DNA from 2 places in the Streptomyces rectiviolaceus genome. Region 2 is predicted to be linked to the other one. Evidence: predicted binding sites of a transcription regulator. Region 2 holds the regulator's gene; the other holds the start of a gene.

Region 1 (15,009 bases), on a different contig from region 2:
TTCGACAGCCCGCACCGCGGCGCCTGGATCCCGATCGCGCTGCAGTCCTTCGCGCACTACATCCGGCGCCTCAACGCCGCCTTCTCGAACCAGATGAACAGCCCGGCCGCGCGCCAGCTCCTGTGGCAGCACATCTCCGAATGGGACGACACCCCCGAGACCGACAAGCAGCGCATCGAGTTCCTCGCCGAGCTGGAGCGGGTCGGCGGCTGGCCGATGCGGCCGAAGAAGATCGGCGTCGCCAACGGCGTACGCAGCGGCGTGGGCAACGGCATCGCCCCCGGCGAGCGGGCGTTCCGCGGCAAGGGCCTGGCCATCACCGGCACCCACCTCTACACGCAGCCCGCGGGCAATGACCAACTCGTCGCGCAGCTACGGGTGGTGACCCTGCGCAAGCCGCAGATCCGCACCTCGGGCATGCCCGAGATCGACGGCGCACCCGGCGGCACCCTGGAGGGCTTCGGCATCCTCGCCGACGAGCTGAACAAGATCCCCGCGTTCATCGGCCTCGGCTCGGAGGCCGAGATCCGCGAGCACTGCTTCGTGCCCGCCGTCAGCGCGGTCGCCCTGCGCGACATCGACACCCACGAGAAGCTGTACGACCCGTTCCCGGAGGACTCCGAGGACAGCGACCTGGACGAGTACCTCTGCTCCACCCACAACGAGGGCCACACCCTCGTCACCGAGGAACTCTGCACCTGGATCATGGCCCGCCTGCCGTAGCGCCCGCATCGCTCCGGAAACGCCCGAGGGCGGCACCCCTTCGTGAGAAGGAGTGCCGCCCTCGGTACGTACGGGACGTAGATCAACCAGAGGTCGATCAGAAGTCCATGTCACCGCCCGGCATGCCGCCGCCGGCCGGGGCAGCGCCCGCCTTCTCCGGCTTGTCGGCGATGACGGCCTCGGTGGTGAGGAACAGCGCGGCGATGGACGCGGCGTTCTGCAGGGCAGAGCGCGTGACCTTCGCCGGGTCGAGGATGCCCTCGGCGATCATGTCGACGTACTCACCGGTCGCGGCGTTCAGGCCGTGGCCGATGGGCAGGTTGCGCACCTTCTCGACGATGACGCCACCCTCGAGGCCGGCGTTGACCGCGATCTGCTTCAGCGGGGCCTCCAGGGCCAGCTTCACAGCGGCGGCACCGGTGGCCTCGTCGCCCTCGAGCTCAAGCTTCTCGAAGACAGAGGCGGCCTGGATGAGGGCCACGCCACCACCGGCGACGATGCCCTCTTCGACGGCCGCCTTCGCGTTGCGAACGGCGTCCTCGATGCGGTGCTTGCGCTCCTTGAGCTCGACCTCGGTCGCGGCACCGGCCTTGATGACCGCAACACCGCCGGCGAGCTTCGCCAGGCGCTCCTGCAGCTTCTCGCGGTCGTAGTCGCTGTCCGAGTTCTCGATCTCGGCGCGGATCTGGTTGACGCGACCCTGGACCTGGTCGCTCTCACCGGAGCCGTCGACGATCGTGGTCTCGTCCTTGGTGATGACGACCTTGCGGGCACGGCCGAGCAGGTCGAGACCGGCGTTCTCCAGCTTGAGGCCGACCTCCTCGGAGATGACGGTGCCACCGGTGAGGATGGCGATGTCGCCGAGCATGGCCTTGCGGCGGTCACCGAAGCCCGGGGCCTTGACGGCGACGGACTTGAAGGTGCCACGAATCTTGTTGACGACCAGGGTCGACAGGGCCTCGCCCTCGACGTCCTCGGCGATGATCAGCAGCGGCTTGCCGGACTGCATGACCTTCTCGAGGAGCGGAAGGAGGTCCTTCACGTTCGAGATCTTCGAGTTGACGATCAGGATGTACGGGTCGTCGAGCGACGCCTCCATACGCTCCATGTCGGTGGCGAAGTACGCCGAGATGTAGCCCTTGTCGAAGCGCATGCCCTCGGTGAGCTCAAGCTCGAGCCCGAAGGTCTGCGACTCCTCGACGGTGATGACGCCTTCCTTGCCGACCTTGTCCATCGCCTCGGCGATGAGCTCGCCGATCTGGGTGTCGGCGGCGGAGATGGAGGCCGTGGAAGCGATCTGCTCCTTGGTCTCCACGTCGACGGCCTGCTCGAGCAGGGCGCCCGAGACGGCCTCGACGGCCTTCTCGATGCCACGCTTGAGGGCCATCGGGTTGGCACCGGCGGCTACGTTGCGCAGGCCCTCGCGGACCAGCGCCTGCGCCAGGACGGTCGCGGTCGTCGTGCCGTCACCGGCGACGTCGTCCGTCTTCTTCGCGACCTCCTTGACCAGCTCGGCGCCGATCTTCTCGTACGGGTCCTCGAGCTCGATCTCCTTGGCGATGGAAACACCATCGTTGGTGATCGTGGGGGCACCCCACTTCTTCTCGAGGACGACGTTGCGACCCTTGGGGCCCAGGGTCACCTTGACGGCGTCGGCGAGCTGGTTCATGCCGCGCTCGAGGCCGCGCCGTGCCTCCTCGTCGAACGCGATGATCTTGGCCATGTGAAGTGGTCCTCCCGGACAGGGGTGGCATGCTCCGGATCGCGCCAGTGCCCGCGACGGACGGCCTGCAAACCGTGTGGTTCCTTGCCCCACCCGGCCTGCGGGCCTCACCGACCCGATCCAAGTTCTGTCACTCTCACTGGGAGAGTGCTAAGCCCAATGATTAGCACTCGACCCCTACGAGTGCAAGCGCCTCTCACGGATCCCAGACGCACGAGGGGGCGCGCGCCCAGGCCCGCACGACGGGACGATGCGGCGGGACGGGGCGGCGGGACGGGGCGGGATGCGGCCGGACATACGAGGGGCCCGTACCCCTGTCGGGATACGGGCCCCTCGTCACTCGCTAAGTCGCTGGCCGATCGCGCCGAGATCAGACGGCGAGCTTGACCATGTCCGCCTGCGGACCCTTCTGGCCCTGCGAGATCTCGAACTCCACTCGCTGACCTTCTTCAAGGGTGCGGTAGCCGTCCATCTGAATCGCGCTGTAGTGGACGAAAACATCCGCACCACCGTCGACCGCGATGAAGCCGTACCCCTTCTCCGCGTTGAACCACTTGACGGTGCCCTGAGCCATGCCTAACTCCCCTATTACTGGCCCTTGCACGGACCCGCACTTCGCGGACCCGGGTCAGACCTCACCCCCCCAATGGGTTGTGGAGGCGTGCGCCGGAACGCGTCGACCGCGGCTGAATGTATCTGTCCAACTGCCCTCTGCAACAGGTCAATCGGACGAGAATTCTGGGCACGCCTGATCGGTAATATGCGGAGAATTCGCCGGAGTTCAGGGCAAGTCGGGCCAGACAAATGCCACGGGAGGGGCAAATGGGCAGTGCACTTTGGCTACTTCTTGTCGCCCTCAGGGCGACTTCGTATATGCGCTCGGCACAAACGGGGAAGCTCGCTTCCCAACTGTACCGCGCTCAACCACATGGAATTGCCCCCTCCGCTTCTCTCGCGGAGGGGGCAATCATGATTACGCAGGGTGTTTCTTTAAAGGATCAACCACCGGCGACGGCGGGAATGATCGACACCCCGGCACCGTCCGGCGTCGCGGTCTCAAGACCCTGCTCGAAGCGGACGTCGTCGTCGTTCACGTACACGTTCACGAAGCGCCGCAGCTTGCCCTGGTCGTCCAGGACACGGGCCGCGATACCGGCGTGCTTGGCCTCCAGGTCGGCGATGACCTCGGAGAGGGTCGCCCCCTCGGCGGCAACCTCGGACTGACCGCCGGTGTAGGTGCGAAGAATGGTGGGAATGCGGACGTTGACGCTCATGAATTCACCTCGGGGTGCGTGGGGCCCCTTCAGGGGCGCGGGGAACTGCGCGACCAGCCACAACGGTCCGCAGGTAAACGAGCAAGCTCAGCCTGCAAGCCCAGCGGCGCGGAACGCATCCAGGCTGGGGCGAATGGTCGCGGTCGCCTGAGACGTCTCGGCAACAGCGTCCAGGGTCTTGAGACCGTCACCCGTGTTCAACACGACCGTGGTGAGGGAGGGATCAATGAGCCCCGCCTCGATCAGCTTCTTGGTGACGCCGACCGTCACACCACCGGCGGTCTCCGCGAAGATCCCCTCACTCCGGGCGAGCAGCTTGATCGCGTCCACGACCTGCTCGTCGTTCACGTCCTCCACCGCACCGCCCGTGCGGCGCGCGATGTCCAGGACGTACGGCCCGTCGGCGGGGTTGCCGATGGCGAGCGACTTGGCGATGGTGTCCGGCTTCTGGGGGCGCACGACGTCGTGGCCCGCCTTGAAGGCGGTCGACACCGGGGAGCAGCCCTCGGCCTGCGCGCCGAAGATCTTGTAAGGCTTGTCCTCGACGAGACCCAGCTTGATGAGCTCCTTCAGGCCCTTGTCGATCTTCGTGAGCTGCGAGCCCGATGCGATCGGGATGACCAGCTGGTCGGGAAGGACCCACCCCAGCTGCTCGCAGATCTCGTACGCGAGGGTCTTGGAACCCTCGCCGTAGTACGGCCGCAGGTTCACGTTCACGAAGCCCCAGCCCTCGCCGAGCGGGTCGCCGATGAGCTCGGAGCAGAAGCGGTTCACGTCGTCGTAGTTGCCCTCGATGCCGACGAGCTCGCCGCCGTAGACCGCGGCCATGACGACCTTGCCCTGCTCCAGGTCGTGCGGGATGAACACGCAGGAGCGGAAGCCGGCGCGGGCGGCTGCGGCACCGACGGCGCCCGCGAGGTTGCCGGTGGAGGAGCACGACAACGTCGTGAATCCAAAAGCACGCGCCGCCTCGATGGCCTGCGCCACGACGCGGTCCTTGAAGGAGTGCGTGGGGTTGCCGGAGTCGTCCTTGACGAACAACTTGCCCTGCTCGACGCCGAGTTCACGGGCGAGGTTGTCGGCCTTGACGAGCTTGGTCCAGCCGGGGTTGATGTTCGGCTTCTCGGCCACGTCCGCCGGGACGGGCAGCAGGGGCGCGTAGCGCCAGATGTTGTCGGGGCCGGACTCGATCTGCTTCCTCAGCGCCTCGGGGTCACCGGTCGGCAGGTCGTACGCGACTTCGAGCGGGCCGAAACAGGCCTCGCAGGCGAAGATCGGGCCAAGGGCGTAGAGCTCGCCGCACTCGCGGCAGGAGAGGCCCGATGCGGGGCCGAGGTCCACGGATCCCCGGTCAGCAGCCGAGGTGGAGGGGGTGGTGTCGTTCGTTTCGACAGTCTGCGCAGCCATGGAGGCGAGGCCCTTTCTCCTCATCTTCCCCGTGACGCATCTCGTCACGAGACGGAATTGGCACCTTCCCCACCGAGACCTCGCGTGCGCGGTCGGCGGGATGGTTGCCGGGGCTTCAACGGGCCGTATCCCTCTGCCCCTCTGGATGAGCGGTATGGCGCCGGGGATTCATGGGCCCCGGGCATTTGTTACGCGATGACCCCCGACATGCGATGGTCATCCGCGTTGTTCAAGACTGTAACCGACGGCCTGGACCCTTGAGATAGTCGTCCGAACCGCGAGATGGATCACATGTAGGCCACACACAGGAGGAGCCACCCGTGCTGGAAGAGGCCGAGCGCTGGCTGACCAGGCGTTCCTGGTCCGTTGCCGACCGTCCGCTCAGCGCACTCGTCGCCGCCAAACGAGCGTCCGGGGCCTCGGTGAGTGTCGTCCTGCCCGCGCTCGACGAGGAGGAGACGGTCGGCGAGATCGTCGCCGAGATCCGCCGTGAGCTGGTCGAGAAGGCCTCGCTCGTCGACGAGCTCGTGGTGATCGACTCCGGCTCGAAGGACCGCACGGCCGAGGTGGCGCGGGAGGCAGGCGCCCGGGTCGTGCACCGGGACGAGATCCTGCCGCGCATCCCGGCGGTGCCCGGCAAGGGCGAGGTCCTGTGGCGCTCGCTCCTGGTGACCGGCGGTGACATCGTCGCGTTCGTCGACGCGGACCTGAAGGAGTTCTCGGCGGACTTCGTCACCGGGATCGTGGGCCCGCTCCTGACCGAGCCCGACGTGGCCTTCGTGAAGGCGATGTACGACCGCCCGCTGGCCGGGACCGCAGGTCAGGGCGGCCGGGTCACCGAGCTGATGGCGCGCCCGCTGCTCAATATGCACTGGCCCCAACTGGCCGGATTCGTCCAGCCGTTGGGCGGCGAGTACGCGGCGCGCAGGTCCCTCCTGGAGCGGCTGCCGTTCCCCGTCGGCTACGGAGTGGAGCTGGGCCTGCTCGTCGACGCGCTGCACACCGTGGGCCTGGACGCGCTCGCGCAGGTGGACGTCGGTGTGCGCAAGCACCGGCACCAGGACGGGCAGGCCCTTGGCCGGATGGCCGCGGCGATCTACCGGACGGCGCAGCTGCGGCTCGCGCGCGGCCATCTCGTACGCCCCGAGCTCACGCAGTTCGAACGGGGCGAGCAAGGGTTCGAGCCGCGCACCCATGCGGTGGACACGGAGGAGCGGCCGCCGATGGCCGACATCGCGGAGTACGCGGCCCGCCGCGTGGCGTAACCACCCAAGGCCGGGCGTTTTGTCTACATTTCCCACTTATGTGGGTCAGACAGGTAATGGGAAGCGCGCGACGCATCGGTGGCGTGGCCATGGCCACGGCAGGCCTCGCGGCCGGGGCGCTCGGCGCCGCGGCCGTGCCCGCCGCCGCGGATGTGATCGAGCCCTTCGCCAAGCGCTACGACGAATCGCCGTACGGCGACTTCAGGACCACCGGCAACACGGTCATGGGCTGCCCGACGACGCCCGCGGACAGGGCGGCGCGCTGCGCCACCGCCGCGGACGGCGAGGCCAAGGAAAAAGAGCGGAAGCAGCCACCGGTCAAGATCACCAACGTGCCCGCACAGCGGGCCGCGCCGGTGTGCAGCAGCGTCAAGAACACCATCACCATCAAGAACCCCTCGGGCAGCACGCGCACCGGAGCCACCGCGTCCTGGCAGGTGACGCCCGGCTCGAAGCCCGTCGCGAGCAGCGGGACGGTCACCGAGCAGGGTTCGAAGTACGTCTGGAAGGGCGACGTCCGCCCGCACGGCGAGGTCACCGTCACCCAGCAGGTGAAGGTCTCCTGCACGGCGGGCCAGGTCAGGGTCAGCACCGTGACGGCACCCGGCAGCAACTGCCCCAGATCCGCCCCGGGCGGCGACGACCCGTGCACCTCGGCGGTCCTCGCTCAGCGGGTGCAGGCACGGCCCGCCCCGCAGGAACCGCGGAGCGGCCCCGTGGGACGCGCGGACGGTCCGGGGCAGCTGGCCGAGACGGGCAGCAACTCGGACACGATGCTGTACGCGGGCCTCGCGATCGCGCTGTGCGCACTGGGCGCGCTCGCGGTGGCGGCGGCAAGGAGCAGGCGCGACTAGACGCACGGACGCAGGCACCTGAACGTATACGGCCGGGCCCGCAACGGGTCCGGCCGTACGTTTGAGCTCTCCCCCGAAGGGCTAGGTTCGGCACATGGTCTCCGAGCACGCCGCCGCACAGGTCCTCGTCGCGTCCAACCGCGGCCCCGTCACATACGCCCTGGAGGAGAACGGCGAACTGACGGCCAAGCGGGGCGGCGGAGGGCTCGTCTCCGGGCTCAGCGCGATCGGCGAGTCCGAGACCGGCGCCGCCCTGTGGGTCTGCGCGGCGCTGGGGGACGGCGACCGGGAGGCCGTGCGGCGCGGGGTGGGCGAGCCCGGAGTCCGGATGCTCGACATCGACGCCGGCTCGCACGAGGGGGTGCACACCGACGCGTACAACGGGATCGCGAACTCGGTGCTGTGGTTCGTCCACCACATGCTCTACCAGACGCCGCTCGAACCGGCCTTCGGACCGGAGTTCCGGGCGCAGTGGGCGTCGTACGAGACCTACAACCGGGCCTTCGCCGACGCGCTCGCCCAGAGCGCCGCGCCGGGCGCGGCGGTCCTCGTCCAGGACTACCACCTGGCGCTGGTGCCGGGGATGCTCCGTGAACTGCGCCCCGACCTCCGCATCGGCCACTTCTCGCACACGCCGTGGGCGCCGGTGGACTACTTCCGGATGCTGCCGGACGACGTCGCGGAGCAACTGCTCCGCGGCATCCTGGGGGCCGACCGTGCGGCGTTCCTGACGGGTCGGTGGGCGGACGCGTTCACGGAGTGCTGCGTCGCGGTCCTCGGCGGTACGTCGGGGACGCGGATCGGGGTGCACGGGCTCGGGGCCGACGCGGATTTCCTGCGGGAGCGGTCGCGGCGGGCGGATGTGGAGGAGCGTCTTGTCGCGCTGCGGGAGCAGGTGGGGGGCGGGGGCGACCGGAAGGTGATCGTCCGCGTCGACCGGACCGAGCTGTCGAAGAACATCGTGCGGGGACTCCTTGCGTACCGGGAGCTGCTCGCGTCCCGGCCGGAGTGGCGGGAGCGGGTGGTGCACGTGGCCTTCGCCTACCCGTCGCGGCAGGACCTCGCGGTGTACCGCGACTACACGGCGTCCGTGCAGGCGCTCGCCGACGAGATCAACTCCGAGTACGGGGTGGAGGGTTGGACCCCGGTCGTGCTGCACGTGAAGGACGACTTCGCGCGGTCGCTTGCGGCGTACCGCTTGGCGGACGTGGCTCTGGTGAACCCCATCCGGGACGGGATGAACCTCGTGGCCAAGGAGGTGCCTGTCGTCTCCGACGAGGGGTGCGTGCTGGTGCTTTCGCGGGAGGCGGGGGCGTGTGAGGAGTTGGGCGAGGATGCGGTGGTGGTGAACCCGTATGACGTGACGGGCACTGCTTCGGCTCTGTACGCGGGGCTGATGATGCCGCTCGAGGAGCGGGCGGAACGAACCAAGCGGCTCGCTGCGGCGGCTACGGCTCTTCCCCCGGCCCAGTGGTTCCTGGACCAGCTGCGGGCGCTGCAGGCCTGATTTTTCCCCAACCCCACCCCTTCCCGAAAACCGGCTGCGCCGGGGCGTCCTCAAACGCCGGACGGCTGAAAGATCTCCCCGGGCCGGAGGTGAATTCTCAGCCCGTCCGGCGATTGAGGACATCTTGTACGGGGTCTGGGGCGGGCGGAGCCCCAGGTAGGCCCTCGCGCCCAGCGAGTTTTCGGGAAGGGGCGGGGTTGGGGAAAATATCCGTCCAACCTCAGGCCACGTTTGTCCATGGGCCGCTGACCGCACAGGTCGCTACCTTCCCCGCATGCCCCTACGCCGCACAAGCATCGTGGCCCTCACCGCCCTGGCCCTGGCAGGGGCAACGGCCACGGCCGCGCCCGGCGCCGCCGCCAACGCGGCGACGTACTACGTCGACTGCGAAAGAGGCGACGACTCCGCGGCCGGGACCACCGGAGGAACCGCCTGGCGCAGCCTGGAGAAGGCAAGTGCCCACACCTACGCCCCCGGCGAGAAACTCCTGCTGCGGCGCGGCACAAGCTGCACGGGGGTGCTGGCTCCCAAAGGTGCGGGTGCGGCCGGCGCCCCCGTGCTGATCGACGCCTACGGAAGCAAGAAGGCCGCCAAGCCGCACATCGAGGCGAACGGCGCCCGCGCCGCCCTGCATCTCGTCGACACCGAGCAGTGGGAGATCCGGAACCTCGATCTCTCCAACACCGGGCCCGCCACCACCACCGAACGCCGAGCAGGGCTCTACGTCCAGCTCACCGATTACGGCGTCGCCGACCACTTCCTCGTCGACGGAGTCGACGTCCACGACGTGAACGGCGCCGACTTCAAGGACCCGGACCCCTCCGGCGGGATCCTCTTCGTCGTGCAGGGGACCAAGACCCCCACCCGTTTCCATGGACTCCGCGTCGAGGACTCCACCGTCCGCCGCGTCGACCGCACCGGCATCGGCACCATGTCGACCTGGGGCAGCGGGACGGACGCCGACGCCGAACTCCTCTCCAGCGGCGTGGAGTTCGTACGGAACAAGGCGTACGACGTCGGCGGCGACGGCATCGTCATCCATGAGACCCGCAAGGCCCGCGTCGAGCACAACTACGTGGACGGCTTCAACATGCGCTCGGCGGGCTACAACGCCGGGATCTGGGCCTGGGAGTCGCAGGACGCGCTCTACCAGTACAACGAGGTCACCGGTGGCCACGGGACGCGTGACTCGATGGCGTACGACATCGACGGCGGGAACCTGCGCAACACCTACCGCTACAACTACAGCCACGACAACGAGGGCGGATTCCTGCTCGTCTGCAATGGGGAGGGGAAGGTCAGCGACGGCAATCGCATCCACGACAACATCAGCGTCAACGACCGGAACACGGCCTCTCCGTACGCGGTGATCTCCGTCGTCTGCGGGGCCGCGACCGATACGCAGGTCTATCGGAACACCGTGGTCACGCATCGCGCCGACACCGCCATCGTCTCCAACAACGGGCCCACCGGCGTCACCTTCCGCGACAACATCTTTGTGGGCGCGCCCGGTGCCGGATCCCCCATCAAGGACACCGTCAGCACCTTCAGCAACAACCTGTACTGGCGCACCTCGCAGCCCCGCGACACCACCGGCGTCAACGCCGACCCGCGCTTCCTTTCCCGCACCCCCGGCGCCCCCGGCGACGTACGCCTGAAGCCCGGCTCACCGGCTCGCGGTCAGGGCACGGCGGTCGACGACGGGACCACCCGCGACTACTTCGGGAATCCGATCCCCGACCCGCCCAACCTCGGTGCTGATCAGTCCAGTTGAGCGGCGATCGCCCCGAGTAGCTCCACTACGCCCTGCGGTCCTTCCACCACCAGGTCGGCCCGCTCGGCCAGTTCCGCGACCTCCGCGCTGCCGCTGCACACGAGCAGGCCCCGCACCTGGTCCGAGCGGAGCTTCTCCACGGCCGCGAAGGCGGGCAGGTCGCCCAGGTCGTCGCCCGCGTACAGGACGGTTTCGGCGCCCACTTCGCGTACGTAGTCGGCGAGGGCCACGCCCTTGTCCATGCCCGGGGGGCGCAACTCCAGGACCAGACGGCCCGGTTCGACGATCAGGCCGTGGCGGGAAGCGAGTTCGGCGAGCGGCTCGCGCAGGGCCTCGAAGGCGGCCTGCGGGTCGCGTGCGCGGCGGGTGTGGACCGCGACCGCGCGGCCTTTCTCCTCTATCCACGTGCCGCGCCAGGCGCCGATCGTGTCCAGGAAGCCGGGCAGTTCGGCGCGCACGGACGCCACGCCGGGGTGCGGCTCGGCCGCGTGCACGGTGGAGGAGACGGCGTCCCAGCGCTCGGCGCCGTAGTGCCCGAGCACGACGAGGTGTTCGAGGCCCTGGACACCCGCGAGGCCGCCGTAGCGCACCGCCACGCCCGCGGGGCGCCCGGTGACGACGGCGACGGACAGCACCTTCGGCGCGAGCGCGGAGAGGGCCGGGACGGCGCCCGGGTGGGCGCGGGCGTGTTCGGGGTCGGCCACGATCGGCGCGAGCGTGCCGTCGAAGTCGAGCGCGATCACGGCCTTGCCGGGGCGCGCGAGGAGCGCGGCGAGGCCCTCGCGCCCCGCGGGGGTCACGGGCTCGGGCAGCTCGGCAGAGTACTCAAGGTCACCCATGGGCCAGACCCTACGCTCAACGCTCCCCGCGCCGGGACTCCCTAACCCGCCGAAGCCGGTTGACGGTCACCGGATCGTGCGCGAGGGCGCGGGGGTCGTCGAGCAGGGCGTTCAGGAGCTGGTAGTAGCGGACCGGCACCAGGCCGAGCTGCTCGCGCACGGCCCGCTCCTTCGCGCCGGGACCTGTCACCCAGTCGCGGCGCTCCAGGGCGAGGATCGCGCGGTCGCGCTCGGAGAGCCCGGTGTCGGGGAACGCGTCGTCTTCCGTGGCATCGGTCATGCCCGACACGCTATTCCGCGTTCTCCTCGGTCGCCGCCTTGGTCTGGAGCTGGCTGAGGATCGACGCCGGATTGCCGTTCGTGTCGACGGCCTTGCCGATGTACTTCTTGACGTCGACGGAGACCTGCGCCCAGGACGTCTTGCCCACCGGGTACAGCTGCGACGTGGGCAGCTCGTCAAGGAACTCGGCGAGCGCCTTGTCGTTCTTGTTGCCCGTCATCTCCTCGGCGGCGGAGTTCGTCACGGGCAGCAGGTCGTACTCGCGCGAGAAGTCCAGGACGTTCTTCGTGCTGTAGGCGAAGTCGAGGAACTTGCCGATCTCCTCGCGGTGGCCCTTCTGCTTGAAGGCCATCATCCAGTCGGCGACGCCCATCGTGGACTGGGCGTGGCCGTTCACGCCGGGCATCGGCACCATGCCGTACTTCACGCCCTTCTTCGCGGCCATCTGCATCAGCGTGGGATGGCCGTTGAGCATGCCCACGTCGCCGCGCGTGAAGGCGGCGAAGGCCTCGGCGCGGTCGAGCTTGGCGGGGGGCGTGGCGCCCGTCAGGCCCTTGCCGACGAGCTCGTCCTTCAGCCAGGTGAAGGTCTTCACGTTCTGCGTGGAGTCGATGTCGTACGTGCCGACGTTGTCGGTGTAGCCGCCGCCACCGCTGAGCAGCCACTGCATCGTCTCGGCCTGCGCCTCTTCCTTGCCGAGCGGCAGGGCGTAGGGGATCTTCACGCCGCGCGCCTTGAGCGCCTTGGCGTCGGCCGCCAGGTCGGTCCAGCTCTGCGGCGGGGTGAGTCCTGCGTCCTTGAAGATCTTCTCGTTGTAGAAGAGCAGGCGCGTGGAGGAGGCGAACGGCATGCCGTACTGGACGCGCTTGACCTCGCCCGCCTCGGCGAGGGGAGCCATGAAGTCGGCCTGGGTGGAGATGGAGACCAGGTCCTCGGTGCGGTACAGCTTGTCCCGCGCGGCATAGTCGGCGTACGCGCCGATCTGGGCCAGGTCGGGGGCGTCGCCCGCCTTGACCATCTCCTTGACCTTGCGGTCCACGTCGGTCCAGGAGTAGACGCTGACGTCGACCTTGATGCCGGGGTTCTCGGCCTCGAACTTCTTGGCGAGTTTGTCCCAGTACTTCTGGGAGCTGTTGGCCTTGGAGTCGCCGTAGTCGGCGGCCACCAGCTTGAGGGTGACGTCGCCTGAATCGCCGGGACCACCGCAGCCGGCGAGTACCGCCGCCATGCCCAGTGCGGCTATCGCCGCGGTCAGTCCTGTCGCGCGCCGCTGCACAGCTGTTCCCACCCTCGAAGATCTATGTGAACTGCGATTTTCCCTCGCGTATGGACGCAAGGTCTACACCACCTCAGTATCGCTTGTGCAACGGCGTACTACTGACGTCCCACCATTGCCGTGGGGGTCGAGCTGCTGCTAAGCACGTCACGTTCCCTTGAGTGTCGACCGAGTGTCGGCGAGCACGTCGTGAAGTTCCGCACTGGCAAGGAGCCTTGACGCATGTCGCGTACCGCAACAGAGATAGCAACCCAGCCCGCCTGCTGGCACCGGGCGGCCGATGCCGCTCTCACCTTCGACGGACTGCCGGAGCCGGGCGAGCGGGTGGCCGTCACCGGGTGCGGGACGTCGTGGTTCATGGCCATCGCGTACGCGGCGCTGCGCGAGGCCGCCGGGCAGGGCGAGACGGACGCGTTCGCGTCATCGGAGTTCCCCGCGGGGCGGAAGTACGACCGGGTGGTCGCCATCACCCGGTCGGGTACGACGACGGAGGTCCTGGAGCTGCTCGGCGAGCTGAAGGGCGTGGTACCGACCACGGCCCTGACCGCCGACCCGAAGACGCCGGTCATGGACGCGGCCGACTCGGTGGCGGTCCTGGACTGGGCGGACGAGCAGTCGGTCGTCCAGACCCGGTTCGCGACGACCGCCCTCGCCTTCCTGCGGGCCGGGCTCGGTGACATCCCCGGCGTGAAGTCGGTCGCCGAGGCGGCGGTCGACGCGGAGCTCGCGGTGTCGGAACCGTTGCCTCCGGCGGTCTTGGCCGCTGAGCAGTGGACGTTCCTGGGTCGCGGCTGGACGTACGGGCTCGCCCTCGAGGCCGCGCTGAAGATGCGGGAGGCGGCGGGGGCGTGGACGGAGTCGTACCCGGCGATGGAGTACCGCCACGGGCCGATCTCCATCACCGGGCCCGGCCGGGTGGCGTGGATGTTCGGGGTGCTGCCGGAGGGGTTGGCCGGTGATGTGGCTCGCGTCGGCGGTGAGCTTGTCGCTCGCGAGGAGGCGGATCCTCTCGCTGACCTGATCCGCGCCCAGCGCCTTGCCGTGGCCCTCGCGGAGGCGCGGGGCTTCGACCCGGACCGACCCCGGAACCTGACGCGGAGCGTCATCCTGGGCTAGTCGGGTACTGCGGGGCAGACGGGTGGGTGGGTGGGAGACATCCGCCGCGAAGCGGCGGTTTAGGGTCACCCACCCACCGGAGCAGACCGGCGATTACCCGAAGTGGACTAGACCTCTCGCGGCCGACGCGCGAGACTGTCCCCCGTGAGACACGTCATCGCCCTCGATGTGGGCGGCACCGGAATGAAGGCCGCCCTGGTCGGGGCGGACGGCGCGCTGCTCCATGAGGCGCGGCGGGCCACCGGCCGGGAACGCGGGCCCGACGCCGTGGTCGAGTCCATCCTCGACTTCGCCGCCGACCTCCGCGCCCACGGGATCAAAGAATTCGGGGAACCCGCGGCCGCGGCCGGCGTCGCGGTCCCCGGGATCGTCGACACCGAGCGCGGCATCGCCGTCTACGCCTCGAACCTCGGCTGGCGCGACGTCCCCATGCGGGAGCTGCTCAGCCGCAGGCTGGAAGGCGTACCCGTGGCCCTCGGTCACGACGTACGCACCGGCGGCCTCGCCGAGGGACGGATCGGCGCGGGCAAGGGCGCCGACCGCTTCCTCTTCGTGCCGCTCGGGACGGGCATCGCAGGGGCCATCGGGATCGGCGGCGGCATCGAGCCCGGCGCCCACGGCTCCGCGGGCGAGATCGGGCACATCATCGTGCGCCCCGGAGGACCGCCCTGCGGCTGCGGCCAGCGCGGCTGTCTGGAGCGGCTCGCCTCCGCCTCCGCGGTGAGCGAGGCCTGGGCGGCGGCCAGCGGCGACCCGGATGCGGACGCCGCGGACTGCGCGAAGGCCGTGGAGTCGGGCGACCCGCGGGCGCGGCAGGTCTGGCAGAACGCCGTCGACGCGCTCGCCGACGGCCTCATCACGGCCCTCACCCTCCTGGACCCGCACACCCTGATCATCGGTGGCGGTCTCGCCGAGGCCGGGGAAACCTTGTTCACACCCCTGCGGGCGGCCATGACGGCACGCATCGTCAC
Region 2 (15,009 bases):
AGGCGGATCGCCTCGTCCAGTTGTGGGTCCCTGCCCGTCGCGTAGTCCTCCGGCGTCGTCACCACCTCCACGTCCGGGTCCACCCCGTAGTTCTCGACCCGCCAGCCATACCCCTCCAGCCAGAACGCGTACTTCGGCTGCGTCACCAGCGTCCCGTCCACCAGCCGGTACCGGCTGTCGATCCCGATCACCCCGCCCCACGTCCGCGTCCCCACCACGGGCCCGATCCCCAACGCCTTGATCGCCGCGTTCACGATGTCCCCGTCGGAACCGGAGAACTCGTTGGCGACGGCGACGACCGGCCCACGGGGCGCGTCCGCCGGGTAGCTGTACGGCTGTGAACCCCGCGGCAGATCCCAGCCCACGATCTTCCGGGCCAGCTTCTCCACCACCAGCTGGGACGTGTGCCCGCCACGGTTCTCGCGTACGTCCACCACAAGACCGTCCCGCGCCACCTCCACCCGCAGGTCCCGGTGAATCTGCGCCCACCCGGGCGCCTGCATGTCCGGCACGTGCAGGTACCCCAGACGCCCCCCGGACCGCTCGTGGACGTACGCCCGCCGGTCCACGACCCAGGCGTGGTACCGCAGCGGCTCCTCGTCGTCGACGGGGATCACCACCGCGTGCCGCGGATCGCCCCCGCCCGCGGGCGACACCGTCAGCTCCACCGGCTTCCCCGCCGTACCCACCAGCAACGGCCCCGGCCCCGTCACCGGGTCCACCGGCCGCCCCGCGACGGCCAGCAGCGCGTCCCCGGCCCGCACGGCGACCCCGGGCGCGGCCAGCGGCGACCGGGCGGACGGGTCCGACGTCTCGGAGGGGAGGATCCGGTCGATCCGCCACGCCCCGTCCGCGCCCCGCGAGAGATCCGCGCCGAGCAGCCCCTGCCGCACCGCCGAACTCCCCCAGGCCCCGCCCCCCATGACGTACGCGTGTGACGTACCGAGCTCCCCCGCGACCTCCCACAGCAGGTCCACGAGATCGTCGTGCGTGGCCACCCTCCCCAGCACCGGCCGGTAGCGGTCGAGCACCCCGTCCCAGTCGACCCCGCCCAGGTCGGGCCGCCAGAAGTTGTCCCGCATCAGCCGCCCGGCCTCGTCGTACATCTGCCGCCACTCCGCGGCCGGATCGACGGTCTGGCGTACCCGCGTGAGGTCGACGGTGATGTTCGAGTCGGAGCCCTCCTCACCGGAGGCCCGCCGGTCGCTCGGCACGACCTTCAGCTTTCCGTCGGCCCACAGCAGCACCCGCTTGCCGTCCCCGCTGACGGCGAAGTGGTCGGCGTCCGATGCCAGTTCGTCGATGCGCTGCTGGACCAGGTCGTACCGCTCGAGGTCGGTCTGCGGGTCGGGGTCCGAGGGGGTGGCGCGGGACGCGCCCAGGACGCCCCGCACGGGATGCCGCAGCCACAGGACGCCGTCCTTGGCGGCCCGCAGGGTCGAGTAGCGGGCGGCCTCGACCGGGAACGGCACGATGCGGTCGGCGAGACCGTCGAGGTCGATGCGGGTGACGGGCGAGCCCTCGCTGTCCGGGGTCTCGTCCTTGTCGGGTGCCTCGAAGGGGCGCCCGTGCCGCTGGGGCCCGAAGGGCGAGGGAGTGGTGGCGGCCAGCGTGATCAGGTAGGGCCGCGATCCTCCGACGAAGGCGAGGTCGAAGACGTGCTCGTCGTAGACGGGGTCGAAGGCTCGCGCTGACAGGAACGCCAGATGCTTGCCGTCAAGGGTGAACGCGGGCGCGTAGTCACGGAACCGCAGCGGAGTCGCCTCGGACACCGAGAGATCGGCCGTGTTCGCCAGCTTCAGGTGCCGCAGCGGACGCGGCCCCGGATGCGACCACGCCAGCCAGGCCGAGTCCGGCGAGAAGACGAGCCCGGTGGCGTCCCCGTGCTCCCCGCGGTCGACCTCACGCACCTCCCCGCTCTCCCGCTCCACGAGCAGCACCCGCCCGTCGTGCGAGGCGACAGCTGCCTTGCTGCCGTCGGGAGCGATGGCGAGCCCGAGCACCCGGCCCAGCTGCCCGGCGGCGATCCTGCGCGGCGTCGCCCCCGGCGCGAGCCCCGTGGCGGGCGCGAACTGGAGCGCGTCGTCGCCCTCCGCGTCCGTCACCCACACGACGTGTTCCTCGCCGTCCACGCGGAACGTGCGCGGCAGCCGGGCGCGCACCCCGTGCTCGGCGGCCAGCGCGCGGGCGGGCCCCTCGCGGTGGGTCACCCAGTGCACGCCGCCGCGCACGGAGACGGCGCTGCCCCGCCCCGTGTGGTCGGGAGCTGCGGCACCGAACCAGCGTGCCGCGTTGACGGGGAACGGCTGGAGGTCGGTGCGCTGACCGCCGAGGCGGACGTCGAGGCGGCGCGGCTCGGCGTCCACCAGGTCGTCCAGGAGCCAGAGTTCACCCGCCGACGCGTAGACGACGCGTGCGCCGTCGGTCGCGGCGTGCCGGGCGTAGAAGCCTCCCTCGACGCCGGTGTGCCTGCGCAGATCGGAGCCGTCGGGCAGCGAGGAATAGACGGCGCCGACGCCCTCGTGATCGGAGAGGAAGGCAATACGTCCCCAAGCTCTCGGCTCCGCTCGAGCAGGGGAGGCCCCAACCCCCACCCACAGCGGGTACTCGATGTTCCCGTCGAGCTCCTCATGGACGCGTACGAAGCGGGCCTCGCCGCCCTCTTCGGCGGCGTCCCCGCGCCGGATCCAGAGCTTGCCCGCGGTGCCGCCGCGGTACCTCTTCCACCAGGCGGCCTCGCGCCCCATCGGCGCCGAGAGCAGCAGGACCTGGCCCTCCCGCGGGCCGTACGCGACATCGCCCACGACGCCGTACGGCAGCGTGTCCGCGGGGCCGCCGTCCAGCGGAACGGCCCGCGCCCAGCTGCGGCGCAGCGAGGCCTGGCCCGACGTGCTGACCGCGAGGACCCGCCCGTCCGGGGTCCAGCCCCGCACCGAGGTGCGTGAACTGCCCCAGTACGTAAGGCGTTTGGAGGAGCCGCCGTCGACCGGCGCGACATGCACCTCGGGGGCGCCGTCACGCGTGGACGTCCAGGCGACGGTCGTCCCGTCCGGGGAGATGCGGGGGTGGTTCACCGGCATGTTGTCGGCGCTGACGCGCCATGCCCGGCCGCCGTCGAGTGGCGCGACCCAGACGTCGTCCTCGGCGGTGAAGGCGACCAACTCGCCGCGCAGATGCGGAAACCGGAGATACGCAGAGTGCCCAGTCAGTGTCACACAGCCAGCCTAGGCAGCCGTGGCGGAGCAGGGCAGGGTTTTGGATCACTTGCCCTTGAAGCACGAGCACGTCGGATCGGGCTGCCGCGGCGGCGGATCGGGCGTGGCGGTCACCGTGACGGTCGCCGCGGGCGGCTGGGTCGGCTTGTCGCCGTCGTGGTCGCCGCCGTCGTCACCACCGTTGCCGTTCCCGTTGCTGTTCCCGTTGCCGTTCCCGTTGCCGTCGTCGCCGCCGGAGCAGTCGCCGATGACGTCCACGCGGAACCACTCCTTGCCGTCGACCTTGGCGGTGAGGTTCCCGCGTACGCAGTGTCCGTCGACGACGGAGGTCACCGTCCCCTTGACGGTGATCTCGCTGGTGTCGTCGGACCCCTTCCCCTTCCTGGCCTGCCCCTGGCAGTCGACGGTGGCGACGCTGTCGCGGCTCGGGTCGCCGCTGGACGGGGTGGCCTTGTCCTTGAAGCGGGCGGTACAGCTGATCCACAGCACGTCGAGGTGCTGCCGCTCCAGCTCCTTCGTCGCCATCTCGTCGGTGGTGATCGCCACGGCCGCGGTGTTCATGCCTCCGTCGACCGGATCGCACGCGGCGACCCCGATCACCGCCGCCCCCGCGAACCCGACGGCGTACAGCACCCGCCGGCGCCGTCCGCGTACGTCCACCGCACGATCACGTAAGCGCCTCAATGCCCCCATAGGCGGCAGAGTGCCACTGAGAGCCGCCTGACGATAGTCCCCTTTGCGTCCACTCCGGACGCCGCGGGGCGTGAGTGTCCCGGAAAAGCACGCGCGAGGCGCCTGCCCCCGCCCGTAGCCTCCCCTCATGGGAAACGACCGCCGACTCCGGCGCCTGGTGGTCGACGACCGCACCACCTACCTGTGGTCGTTCCGGCACCGCCACGACGCCACCGGCATCGGCGGTCCGGGCTGCCGTCACGTCCTGTCCCTGTACCGCGAGGGCAGCCGCTTCCGTACCGCGATCGTCTTCCGGGCGGCGCCCGGGCTGGTCATCTCCGAGGGGCACTGGGAGCACGGCTCGCTCGTGAACATGACCGACGACGACGGCGACGACGGCGACCGGAAGTGGCTCAACCTCTACGAGCCCGGAGCCGTCCGCTTGCTCGTCGACGAGGCGGCGGCGCGCGGACTGCTGCCGCGCGAAGCCACCGGATCACCGCACGAGCTGGACGGCTGGCCGCTCCTCGACGGCGCCCTCAGCCGCGCAGCAGCAACCACTCCTGCAACTCCACCAAGTTCCCCTCCGGGTCCTTGAGATGGGCGACCCGCATACGGTCCGTCAGCGGCGCCGGTCCCTGGGCGATAACTCCGCCGCGCTCGACGATCCGCGCGCAGTACGCGTCGAGGTCGTCGACCCGCAGCACCACCAGTGAGCGGTGCCCGGTCGCCGACTCCTCGAGCTCGTCCAGGAATCGGGCCATCATCGAGCGGTCCTGGAGCGCGATCCCCGCGGAGCCGATCGCCGGGCTGAATTTCTCGTACGGCCCTGTCACCGCCCCCGACTGCGGCTTGAGGCCGAGGATTTCGGCGTAGAAGTGGTAGCAGGCGCTGAAGTCCGATACGAGCAGCCGCACTTGGGCCAGTTCCACGGCATCCCCCTTACCCGGTGCGGGGGTTCAGGACCAGCGGCCCGTGCGCCCCAGGAGCAGCGCGGCCGCCGCCGTCCCCGCGGTCGACGTACGCAACACGCTACGCCCCAGGCGGTACGGCTTGGCTCCCGCGTCCGCGAACGCCGCGAGCTCGTCCGGGGAGACGCCGCCCTCGGGGCCGACCACGAGGACGATGTGCCCGGCCGTCGGCAGATCCGCCGTGGCGAGCGGCTCGCTGCCCTCCTCGTGCAGGACAGCGGCGAAGTCGGCCGCGGCGAGCAGCTTCGCCACCTGCTTGGTGGACGCGGCCTCCGCGACCTCGGGGAAGCGCACGCGGCGGGACTGCTTGCCCGCCTCGCGTGCCGTGGCACGCCACTTGCCGAGCGCCTTGAGCCCGCGCTCGCCCTTCCACTGCGTGATGCAACGGGACGCGGACCAGGGCACGATCGCGTCGACGCCGGTCTCCGTCATGGTCTCGACGGCGAGTTCACCGCGGTCGCCCTTGGGCAGCGCCTGCACGACGGTGATCCGGGGCTCCTGGGGCGCCTCCTCCTGTACGGAGTCCATGCGCAGGATCAGCCGGTCCTTGCCCTCGGTGTCCATGACGACGCAGTCCGCCCAGCGCCCGGCCCCGTCGGTCAGGACGACGTCCTCACCGGCGTGCAGCCGCTTCACGGAGACGGCATGGCGCCCTTCGGGACCATCGAGTACGTAGCGTCCGTCGCCGCCCGCGGCAGTGCTCTCGACGGTCTCGAAGGTCTCGACGACGAAGACGGGCGCGGTCACGCCTGGCTCCCCTTCGCCTCGGCCAGTTCGGCCGCGAGGACCTCCACGAGCTGCCCGGCGGGAAGCTCCCGCGCCATGCGGTGGCCCTGCCCCGCCCACAGCGCCATGCCCTGCGCGTCACCGGCCTTGGCTGCGGCCTTGCGCAGGCCGCTGGTGAGGTGGTGGATCTGGGGGTAGGCGGCGGGGGCGTAGGGGCCGTGCTCGCGCATGAAGCGGTTGACCAGGCCGCGAGCGGGGCGGCCGGAGAAGGCGCGGGTCAGTTCGGTCCGGGTGAACAGCGGGTTGGTCATGGCCTGCTTGTGCAGGACGTTCGCGCCCGACTCGGGGCAGACCAGGAAGGCCGTGCCGAGCTGCGCGGCGTCGGCGCCCGCCGCGAGCACGGCGGCGATCTGCGAGCCACGCATCAGGCCACCGGCGGCGACGACCGGGATCTGCACGGTGTCGCGCACCTGCGCGATGAGCGAGAGGAGACCGAGCCCGGCGCCGTCCGTCTCGGGGTTGTCGCGGTGCGTGCCCTGGTGGCCGCCCGCCTCGATGCCCTGCACGCACACGGCGTCGGCGCCGGACCACTGGGCGGTCTGCGCCTCTTCGGGCGTGGTGACCGTGGCGACGGTGATCGTGCCGACTCGCGCGAAGGCGTCGAAGACGTCGCGGGTGGGGCACCCGAAGGTGAACGACACCAGCGGCACCGGGTCCTCGACGAGGATCGCGAGCTTGGCGTCGTAGCCGTCGTCGCGGCCGCTGTCCGGGTCACCGAGCTGCGTCTCGTACCAGGCGGCCTCACCGGCGAGCTGGTTGCGGTAGACGTCGACGGCCGCGGCATCGGCGTACTCGGGCTGCGGCATGAAGAGGTTCACGCCGAACGGCCGGCTCGTGAGCCCCCGCAACTGTTTGATCTCCTGGTACATCCCGTCGGCGGTTTTGTACCCGGCGGCGAGATACCCGAGCCCCCCGGCCTCGGACACGGCCGCGGCGAGCTGGGGGCACGAGGCGCCGCCCGCCATGGGGGCCTGCACGATCGGATAGCGACAGAGATCGGTCAGCGCGGAGGACATAAACGCATCGTGCCATGCCCTGCGCGGGCGGCCGAATCGCCCCTTGCGCCTTGCCCGCGGGCGCCCGCGGCGGGCTACAGACTTTCCCGCCACCCACCCGGCACCCCGCAGAAATCAACAGTGCTCCGGCACCGGAGGGCAAACCCTCCGGTGCCGGAGCACCAGAACCTCAGCGGCCGTTGAACGCGTCTTTCAGGCGCGAGAACAGACCCTGCTGCCCCGGCTGGAACTGCCCCGTGGGCCGCTCCTCGCCCCGCAGCACCGCCAGCTCCCGAAGGACCCGCTCCTGCTCCGCGTCCAGCTTGCTCGGCGTGAGGACCTCGACGTGCACGATGAGGTCACCGCGACCGCCGCCCCGCAGGTGCGTGATGCCCCTGCCGTGCAGCGGCACCGACTGACCGGACTGCGTGCCCGGCCGGATGTCGACCTCTTCCAGGCCGTCCAGCGTCTCGAGGGGCACCTTGGTGCCCAGAGCCGCGGCCGTCATCGGGATGGTGACCGTGCAGTGCAGGTCGTCGCCGCGCCGCTGGAACACGGCGTGCGGCAGCTCGTGGATCTCGACGTACAGGTCACCGGCGGGGCCGCCGCCGGGGCCGACCTCGCCCTCGCCCGCGAGCTGGATCCGCGTGCCGTTGTCGACACCTGCGGGGATCTTCACGGTGAGCGTCCGCCGCGACCGGATGCGGCCGTCGCCGGCGCACTCGGGGCAGGGGGTGGGCACGACCGTGCCGAAGCCCTGGCACTGCGGGCACGGCCGCGATGTCATGACCTGGCCGAGGAAGGACCGCGTGACCTGCGACACCTCACCGCGACCGCGGCACATGTCACACGTTTGAGCGGAGGTCCCCGGGGCGGCGCCTTCACCGCTGCAGGTCGTACAGACGACCGCCGTGTCGACCTGTATGTCCTTGGTGGTCCCGAAGGCCGCCTCGTCCAGGTCGATCTCGAGCCGGATCATGGCGTCCTGGCCACGGCGCGTGCGCGACCGGGGGCCACGCTGCGACGCCGTCCCGAAGAACGCGTCCATGATGTCCGAGAAGTTGCCGAAGCCACCGGCTCCGAAACCGCCCGCGCCACCGCCGCCGCCCGCCTGGGACAGCGGGTCGCCGCCGAGGTCGTAGACCTGCTTCTTCTGCGGGTCCGACAACACCTCGTACGCGGCATTGATTTCTTTGAAGCGCTCCTGAGTCTTCGGATCCGGATTCACGTCCGGGTGAAGCTCACGCGCCAGCCTCCGGAAGGCCTTCTTGATCTCGTCCTGGGAAGCGTCGCGGCGCACGCCTAGTACGGCGTAGTAGTCCGTGGCCACTTACGACTCCGCCAGGATCTGTCCGACGTAACGTGCCACTGCGCGTACTGCTCCCATCGTTCCCGGATAGTCCATGCGGGTCGGGCCGACCACGCCGAGTTTGGCTACTGCCTCGCTGCCCGAACCGTAGCCGACGGAGACCACGGAAGTGGAGCTGAGTCCCTCATGGGCGTTCTCGTGACCGATCCGTACGGTCATGCCCGAATCCGTGGCCTCGCCAAGCAACTTGAGCAGGACGACCTGCTCCTCAAGAGCCTCCAGGACGGGCCTGATGGTGAGGGGAAAGTCATGTCCGAAGCGGGTGAGATTGGCCGTTCCGCCGATCATCAGCCGCTCTTCGGTCTCCTCGACGAGGGTTTCCAGGAGTGTGGAGAGCACCGTCGCCACCGTGCCCCGGTCCTCCGCGTCGAAGGACTCCGTCATGTCCTGCACCAGCTGCGGCACGTCCGCGAAGCGGCGGCTCGCGACCCGGCTGTTGAGCCGCGCCCGCAGATCCGCGAGCGAGGTCTCGCCGAAGGGCGCGGGGCAGTCGATCATGCGCTGCTCGACCCGGCCCGTGTCCGTGATCAGTACGAGCATCAGGCGGGCGGGGGCCAGCGAGAGCAGCTCCACGTGCCGCACCGTCGACCGCGTGAGGGACGGATACTGCACGACCGCGACCTGCCGGGTCAGCTGCGCGAGCAGCCGCACCGTGCGCGCCACGACGTCGTCGAGGTCGACGGCGCCGTCGAGGAAGTTCTGGATGGCCCTGCGCTCCGGCGCCGCCATCGGCTTGACGCCCGCGAGCTTGTCGACGAAGAGGCGGTACCCCTTGTCCGTCGGGATGCGCCCCGCACTCGTATGAGGCTGGGCGATGAACCCTTCCTCCTCGAGCGCCGCCATGTCGTTGCGGACCGTGGCGGGTGAGACGCCGAGGCTGTGCCGCTCGGTGAGCGCCTTGGAGCCGACGGGCTCCTCGGTGCCGACATAGTCGTGGACGATGGCGCGCAGCACTTCGAGCCTGCGTTCATTGAGCATCCGCGCACACCTCCACCTTTTTGCCCTGAAACCTGTCTGCCTGCGACCCCGCCTGGCACTCCCCACGGGCGAGTGCCAGTCATTACCGCGCCCAGTGTACGGCCGCAAGGTACGACCCCGGCAAGGGCCGGACCCCTATGTCGGTACGACGGCCGGGGCAGCGGCTGCCAAGCCGCCCGTGCGGGGCTAGCGTCGGCTTATGGATGTGGCACTGGCTTGGGACGAGGCGGGTTGGGAGCGGCTCGCGCCGCATGTGGGGCGGCGGCGCCTCCCCGTCTGGGACTGCACGGCGGGCCTTGTCGTCGGCGGCGGATCGGCGCTGATGATCGAGGCGGGGGCGACCCTGCGCGAGGGGGCGGAGCTGCGCACCCAGGCACGGGGCATCCTCGGCGGGGGCCGCCGGGTCACGCACCTCGCCCTGACGCACCCGCACTTCGACCATGTGCTCGGCGCCGCGGCGTTCGCGGGCGTGGAGGTGTACGGCGCGGTCGGCCTCGACACACTCCTCGTGAAGGGCCGCGACGAGCTGCGCGAGGACGCCGTGCGGCACGGCGTCGCCCCGGACGCCGCCGCGGAGGCCGCCGACCTGCTCGTCCACCCGCACCACTTGGTGTGCGGGGAGTGGACGCTCGACCTGGGCGGCGGGGTGCAGGTCCTGCTCGCGAACGTCGGCCCCGGCCACTCGGGCCACGACCTGGCGGTCCTTGTTCCCGGCACGGACAGCTCTCCGGAGATCGTCTTCTGCGGCGACCTGGTCGAGGAGTCTGGCGAACCGCAGGCGGGGGCGGACGCGGTCCCGAAGCAGTGGCCGGCGGCGCTCGACCGGCTCCTCTCCCTGGGCGGGGATGACGCGCTGTACGTGCCGGGGCACGGTGCGGTGGTCGATGCGGCATTTGTCCGTGCGCAACGCGCCACTCTGGCGGCCCGCTTCGGCGTGTCGTAGCCGGTCGTACGCCCTTTCTCTTATCGTCATGCGAATGCGCCAGTACTCCGCAGACCTCACCCCGCCGTGGAAGAAGCCGAAGCCCGTGCCGGAGGTCGCCGCGGAGGCGGACCTCGTGGTGGAGGAGCTTGCCACCGGCTTCTGCGGGGCGGTGATCCGCTGCGAGAAGACGGCGCAGGGCCCGACGGTGACCCTGGAGGACCGCTTCGGCGAGCACCGCGTCTTCCCGATGACCCCGGGGGGCTTCGCCCTGGAGGGCCGGACGGTCACACTCGTCCGCCCGTCCGCCGCCTCTTCTCCTTCTCCCGTACGCCCCACACGCACCGCCTCCGGTTCGGTGGCCGTGCCGGGGGCGCGGGCCCGGGTCGCCCGTGCGGGGCGGATCTACGTCGAGGGCCGGCACGACGCGGAGCTCGTCGAGCGGGTGTGGGGCGACGACCTGCGGATCGAGGGCGTGGTCGTCGAGTACCTGGAGGGCATCGACGACCTTCCCGCGATCGTGGCCGACTTCTCCCCCGGTCCCGACGCGCGTCTGGGCGTCCTGGTGGACCACTTGGTGCCCGGCTCCAAGGAGTCGAGGATCGCGGCGCAGGTGAGTTCGTCTTCGGCGCTGGTGGTGGGGCACCCCTACATCGACGTGTGGGAGGCGGTGAAGCCGTCGTCGGTGGGGATCGCCGCGTGGCCCCGGGTCCCGCGCGGCCAGGACTGGAAGACGGGCGTCTGTGAGGCGCTCGGCTGGCCCCCGAACACGGGGGCCGCGTGGCAGCGGATCCTGGGCTCGGTGCGCAGCTACCGGGATCTTGAACCGGCGCTTCTGGGCCGCGTGGAGGAGTTGATCGACTTCGTCACGGGGGGCGAGTCCTAGCCCGCCGTAACTGGCCGCGGGCCCTGATCCCCTACTACACCGCCGCTGCGCGCCGGATCTTTCCCGCCCACCCAGCCCGGCCGAGATCGGCATTTCAGCCCGTCCGGCGTTTGAGGACCGGGGTCTGGGGCGGAGCCCCAGTTTCGGGAAGGGGCGGGATTGGGGAAAGCCCCGCAGGGACCGCCCGAACCTCAGCCGATCAGTCCACCAGATCCCGCACCACCGCATCCGCCAGCAACCGCCCCCGCAGAGTAAGAACCGCCCGCCCCTCCCCGTAGGGCCCCGCCTCCAGCAGCCCATCGGAAAGCGCCCGCCCCGCAGCGGCGAGCCCCGCAGGACGCAGCAGCGCCAACGGACACCCCTCAAGCAGCCGCAGCTCCAGCAGGATCCGCTCCACCCGCCGGTCCTCCGAGGCGAGAATCTCCCGCCCAGCACCAGGCGAGCGCCCAGCGGCCAGCGCCCCCGCGTAAGCCCCGGGATGCTTGACGTTCCACCACCGCACGCCCCCGACATGGCTGTGGGCCCCCGGCCCGGCCCCCCACCAGTCGGCCCCCCGCCAGTACAGCTCGTTGTGCAGGCACCGCCCGGCATCGGAAGTGGCCCAGTTGGACACCTCGTACCAGGAGAATCCCGCACCCCCGAGCACCTCGTCGGCGATCAGGTACCGGTCCGCGTGCACGTCGTCGTCCGTCATCGGCACCTCACCCCGCCGAATCCGCCGCGCCAGCTGCGTGCCCTCCTCGACGATCAGGGCGTAGGCGCTGACGTGGTCGGGTCCGGCGCCGATCGCCGCGTCAAGCGTGGCCCGCCAGTCGTCGTCGGTCTCGCCCGGCGTGCCGTAAATGAGGTCGAGGTTGACGTGCTCGAAGCCCGCCGCCCGCGCCTCCGCCACGCATGCCTCGGGCCGCCCGGGGGTGTGCGTACGGTCGAGCACCTTCAGTACGTGCTGCTTGGCGCTCTGCATCCCGAAGGAGACGCGGTTGAAGCCCCCGGCCCGCAGTTCGCCCAGGTACGCCGGATCGACGGACTCGGGGTTCGCCTCGGTGGAGATCTCGGCGTCGTCCGCGAGCCCGAACTCCTCCCGCACGGCCGCCAGCATGCGGACCAGGTCGGCCGCGGCGAGGAGCGTCGGCGTACCGCCTCCGACGAAGACGGTCTGTACCGGGCGCGGATCGTCCCCGAGGACCTTCCGCGCCATCCGCACCTCGTCGATCAAGGTGTCCGCGTAGTTGTCGCGTGAGGCGAGCACGCCGCCGGAGCCGCGCAGCTCGGTCGCCGTGTAGGTGTTGAAGTCGCAGTAGCCGCAGCGCGTGGCGCAGTACGGGACGTGGAGGTAGAAGCCGAGCGGGCGGGCCCCCGCTCCCTGCAGGGCGGACGCGGGCAGCGCGCCGTCCTCGGGCATGGGCTCACCATCGGGCAGTGCGGAAGGCATACCTTCGATTGTCCCGCACCGCGGAGGAAGCCGACGCCGCGCGCGAAGCCGCTACTGCGCCTGCAGCACGAGCACCGCCAGATCGTCGTCCGGCGGCCGATCGGAAAACTCGTGCACCAGCCTCTTGATCCGTTCCGCCACCAGCGCCGCGTCAAGACCGGCGCAGCCCGCGAACGCCGTCGCGAGACCGTCGCCGTCGTCGAACATGTGCAGGCCGGCCCGGCGCTCCGTCACCCCGTCCGTGACGCAGAGCAGGGTGTCACCCGTCCGCAGCTCGAAGGTCTCGCTCGTGTACGTCGCGTCGTCCACGACCCCGAGCAGCAGCTGGGGCGTGGCCGCCGGGCGGACCGTGCCGTCCGGGGAGAGGAGGAGCGGCAGCGGATGTCCGGCGCTGGCCACCGTGCAGCGCACCCCGCCGTCGTCCATGGGCACCAGCTCGCCGTAGAGGAGGGAGAGGAAGCGGGAAGTGGCCCCGTCCGGCGGCAGACCCTGGCCGCCTGCGACCGCGACCACCGCCGCGGCGGCGTCCGCCGCCTCCGTCGCGTCGTCGAGGAGGAGCTGGTTGAGGCGGTCGAGGACTTCCGCGACCGCGTACCCCTCGCGGGCGAGCAGCCGCAGCCACGGCCGGGCGAGGCCGATCACGACGGCGGCCTCGACGCCCTTGCCCTGTACGTCGCCGAGTGCGAAGCACCAGCGGCCCTTGCCCGCCTGGAACACGTCGTAGAAGTCGCCGCCGGGGCCGCCCTTGTCCCGCGGCTCGTACACCACACCGCTGTGCACCCCGGGGATCTCCGCGACGGAGCTCGGAAGCAGGCCGCGCTGCAGGACCTGGCTGATGGTGGCCTGCCGCTGATAGCGCCGCGCCGCGCCGATGGCCAGCGCGACGCGGCGGCTGAAGTCCTCGATGAGGCCCGTGACTTCGTCGGCGAAGCGCACCGTCCCGGCCCGCCCGATGACGAGCGTGCCCAGCGCGCGCCCGCCCGCCATGAGGCGGTACGCCAGGGCCGTGCCGGTCGCCTCACCGGTCAGCGCCTCGGCGGGCCACAGCACGGGGACGGCACCGGAGCCCGCCGATTCGGGCAGCCGGGGCGGTTCCTTCTCCAGGCTGCGGCGCAGCTCCTCTATCCGCTGCTCACTGGTGTGCCAGACGCGGGCGAGCCGGCTGCCCGGGGCGCCGCCCGCGGCACCGCGCGGTGCGACCTCCGGCTCGTCGTCGAGCCATACCGCGCACCAGTCCGCGAGCCGCGGCACCAGCAGCTGCCCGGCGAGGGCGGCCACCAGGTCCTCGTCGAACTGCCCGGCGAGCAGATCGGACGCCTCGGCGAGGAAGGTGAGCGCGCCGCGGTTGACCCACTCCGTGTCGTGCGTGATCCGCTTCGGCAGCGGCGCGAGGATCTCGGCGGCGCGCAGCCCTCGCTGCATCGCCTGTTCACTCGCGTACGACTCGATCTCCTGGACCGCCTGCACGCCTTCGACAGGGAGGCGGGCCCAGACGGTCTTGGTGCCGGTGCGGTAGGTGATGCCCCAGGAGTCGGAGAGGGTCGCGACGAGCTGGAGACCCCGGCCGTACTCGGGTGTGCCGGGCGGCTGGGGCACGGGCTCGCTGCGGACCGCGCGGGCGGGATGGTGGTCGGAGACCTCGATGACCAGGGTGTCGAAGCTCTCCCCCAGGCCCGCCTCGTCGAGCCGGCACAGCAGCTCGACCGTGGTGCCCGCGTGCACCACGGCGTTCGTGACGAGTTCGCTGACCAGCAGCACGGCGTCGTCCGCGAGACGGTCGGTGACGCCCGCCGCAGCGGGCACCGCGAGCTCGGTCCAGTCGGCGAGCGCCGCGCGCACGAACTTGCGCGCGGCGGCGGGCGCCATCGGGTTCCCGGGCAGCGATGTGCACACCACCGCCGGCGGGCCGGGCTGGTGCTCCGGCTGGGCGGACGCACGGAAAGTGGTCTCCCGTTGCATCGGAATGGACCCCACGTTTCGGCTCCTGAGCAGTTCGGTCGAATACGCCTCAGGCGACACGAACAGAGTGACAGACTGGCCACGCCCATAAGCACCGAGTTACTGAAGTGGGCCGCTATGAGTGAGAACAGTGCTATGCCCGCGCTCGGTTACGGTCGAATTCCGGCCCCGAAACGAGCTCCGATACCCGCGCCGTCAGACGGACATGCTCCGGATGCGACGCCAGAAATCACCCCGGAGACCGTCCCGGAGACCGTCCCCGAAGCGATCTCCGACCTGCGCCCGCTCCTGGCCGCCATGCGGTCCGCGCGGGACGGGGACTTCACGAAGGTCCCGGTGACCGGCCACGGCATGACCGCGGAGCTGCACTCCGTGTTCAACGAGATGATGGACCGCTCCCTGCACTTCGACGGCGAACTCGCCCGCGTACGCCGGGAGATCATCCGCCACGGACACCTCGACGAGCGCTTCAGCGCGAGCCCGGGGCACGGCAGCTGGGCCACCCGCGTCCAGGACGTCAACTCGCTGCTCGACTCCCTGGTCGCCCCGGCGGCCAACGCGACCCGCGTCCTGAACGCGGTCGCGGGCGGCGACCTCACGCAGCGCGTGGACCTGCACGACGGCACGCGCGAGCTGCGGGGCGACCTGCGGCGTCTGGGCCGCGCGGTGAACACGATGGTCGACCAGTTGTCGCTCTTCACGGGCGAGGTCACCCGCGTCGCCCGTGAGGTCGGCACGGAGGGGCGGCTCGGTGGGCGCGCCAAGGTGCGTGGCCTGTCGGGCAGTTGGCGGGACGTGACGGAGGCCGTGAACACGATGGCTGC

What was found. The regulator HrcA, encoded in region 2, represses chaperone genes, less so after heat shock. The targets are predictions, from matches to a motif close to TTNGCACTCNGNNNNNCNGAGTGCNAA.
Region 1: groL (chaperonin GroEL) is a predicted target of HrcA. The motif match lies at 2,574-2,600, and genes of this name have one in related genera.

Annotation. Positions count from the first base shown of each region.
Region 1 covers NZ_BAAAUG010000038.1:108,513-123,521, forward strand. The annotation lists gene ABD378_RS13030 (esterase/lipase family protein) at 1-723, shown strand, start outside; gene groL (chaperonin GroEL) at 821-2,446, opposite strand; gene ABD378_RS13040 (cold-shock protein) at 2,817-3,020, opposite strand; gene ABD378_RS13045 (MoaD/ThiS family protein) at 3,445-3,720, opposite strand; gene thrC (threonine synthase) at 3,808-5,127, opposite strand; SAM riboswitch class I at 5,145-5,279, opposite strand; gene ABD378_RS13055 (glucosyl-3-phosphoglycerate synthase) at 5,448-6,392, shown strand; gene ABD378_RS13060 (LAETG motif-containing sortase-dependent surface protein) at 6,482-7,246, shown strand; gene ABD378_RS13065 (alpha,alpha-trehalose-phosphate synthase (UDP-forming)) at 7,341-8,753, shown strand; gene ABD378_RS13070 (right-handed parallel beta-helix repeat-containing protein) at 9,028-10,527, shown strand; gene otsB (trehalose-phosphatase) at 10,515-11,366, opposite strand; gene ABD378_RS13080 (DUF3263 domain-containing protein) at 11,383-11,646, opposite strand; gene ABD378_RS13085 (extracellular solute-binding protein) at 11,657-12,922, opposite strand; gene ABD378_RS13090 (SIS domain-containing protein) at 13,145-14,038, shown strand; gene ABD378_RS13095 (ROK family protein) at 14,183-15,009, shown strand, end outside.
Region 2 covers NZ_BAAAUG010000148.1:25,351-40,359, reverse strand. The annotation lists gene ABD378_RS34075 (S41 family peptidase) at 1-3,209, opposite strand, end outside; gene ABD378_RS34070 (hypothetical protein) at 3,261-3,875, opposite strand; gene ABD378_RS34065 (hypothetical protein) at 4,036-4,485, shown strand; gene ABD378_RS34060 (VOC family protein) at 4,427-4,819, opposite strand; gene ABD378_RS34055 (16S rRNA (uracil(1498)-N(3))-methyltransferase) at 4,847-5,605, opposite strand; gene ABD378_RS34050 (nitronate monooxygenase) at 5,602-6,660, opposite strand; gene dnaJ (molecular chaperone DnaJ) at 6,830-7,969, opposite strand; gene hrcA (heat-inducible transcriptional repressor HrcA) at 7,970-8,986, opposite strand; gene ABD378_RS34035 (MBL fold metallo-hydrolase) at 9,186-9,929, shown strand; gene ABD378_RS34030 (DUF3097 domain-containing protein) at 9,964-10,794, shown strand; gene hemW (radical SAM family heme chaperone HemW) at 10,994-12,226, opposite strand; gene ABD378_RS34020 (SpoIIE family protein phosphatase) at 12,278-14,200, opposite strand; gene ABD378_RS34015 (HAMP domain-containing protein) at 14,483-15,009, shown strand, end outside.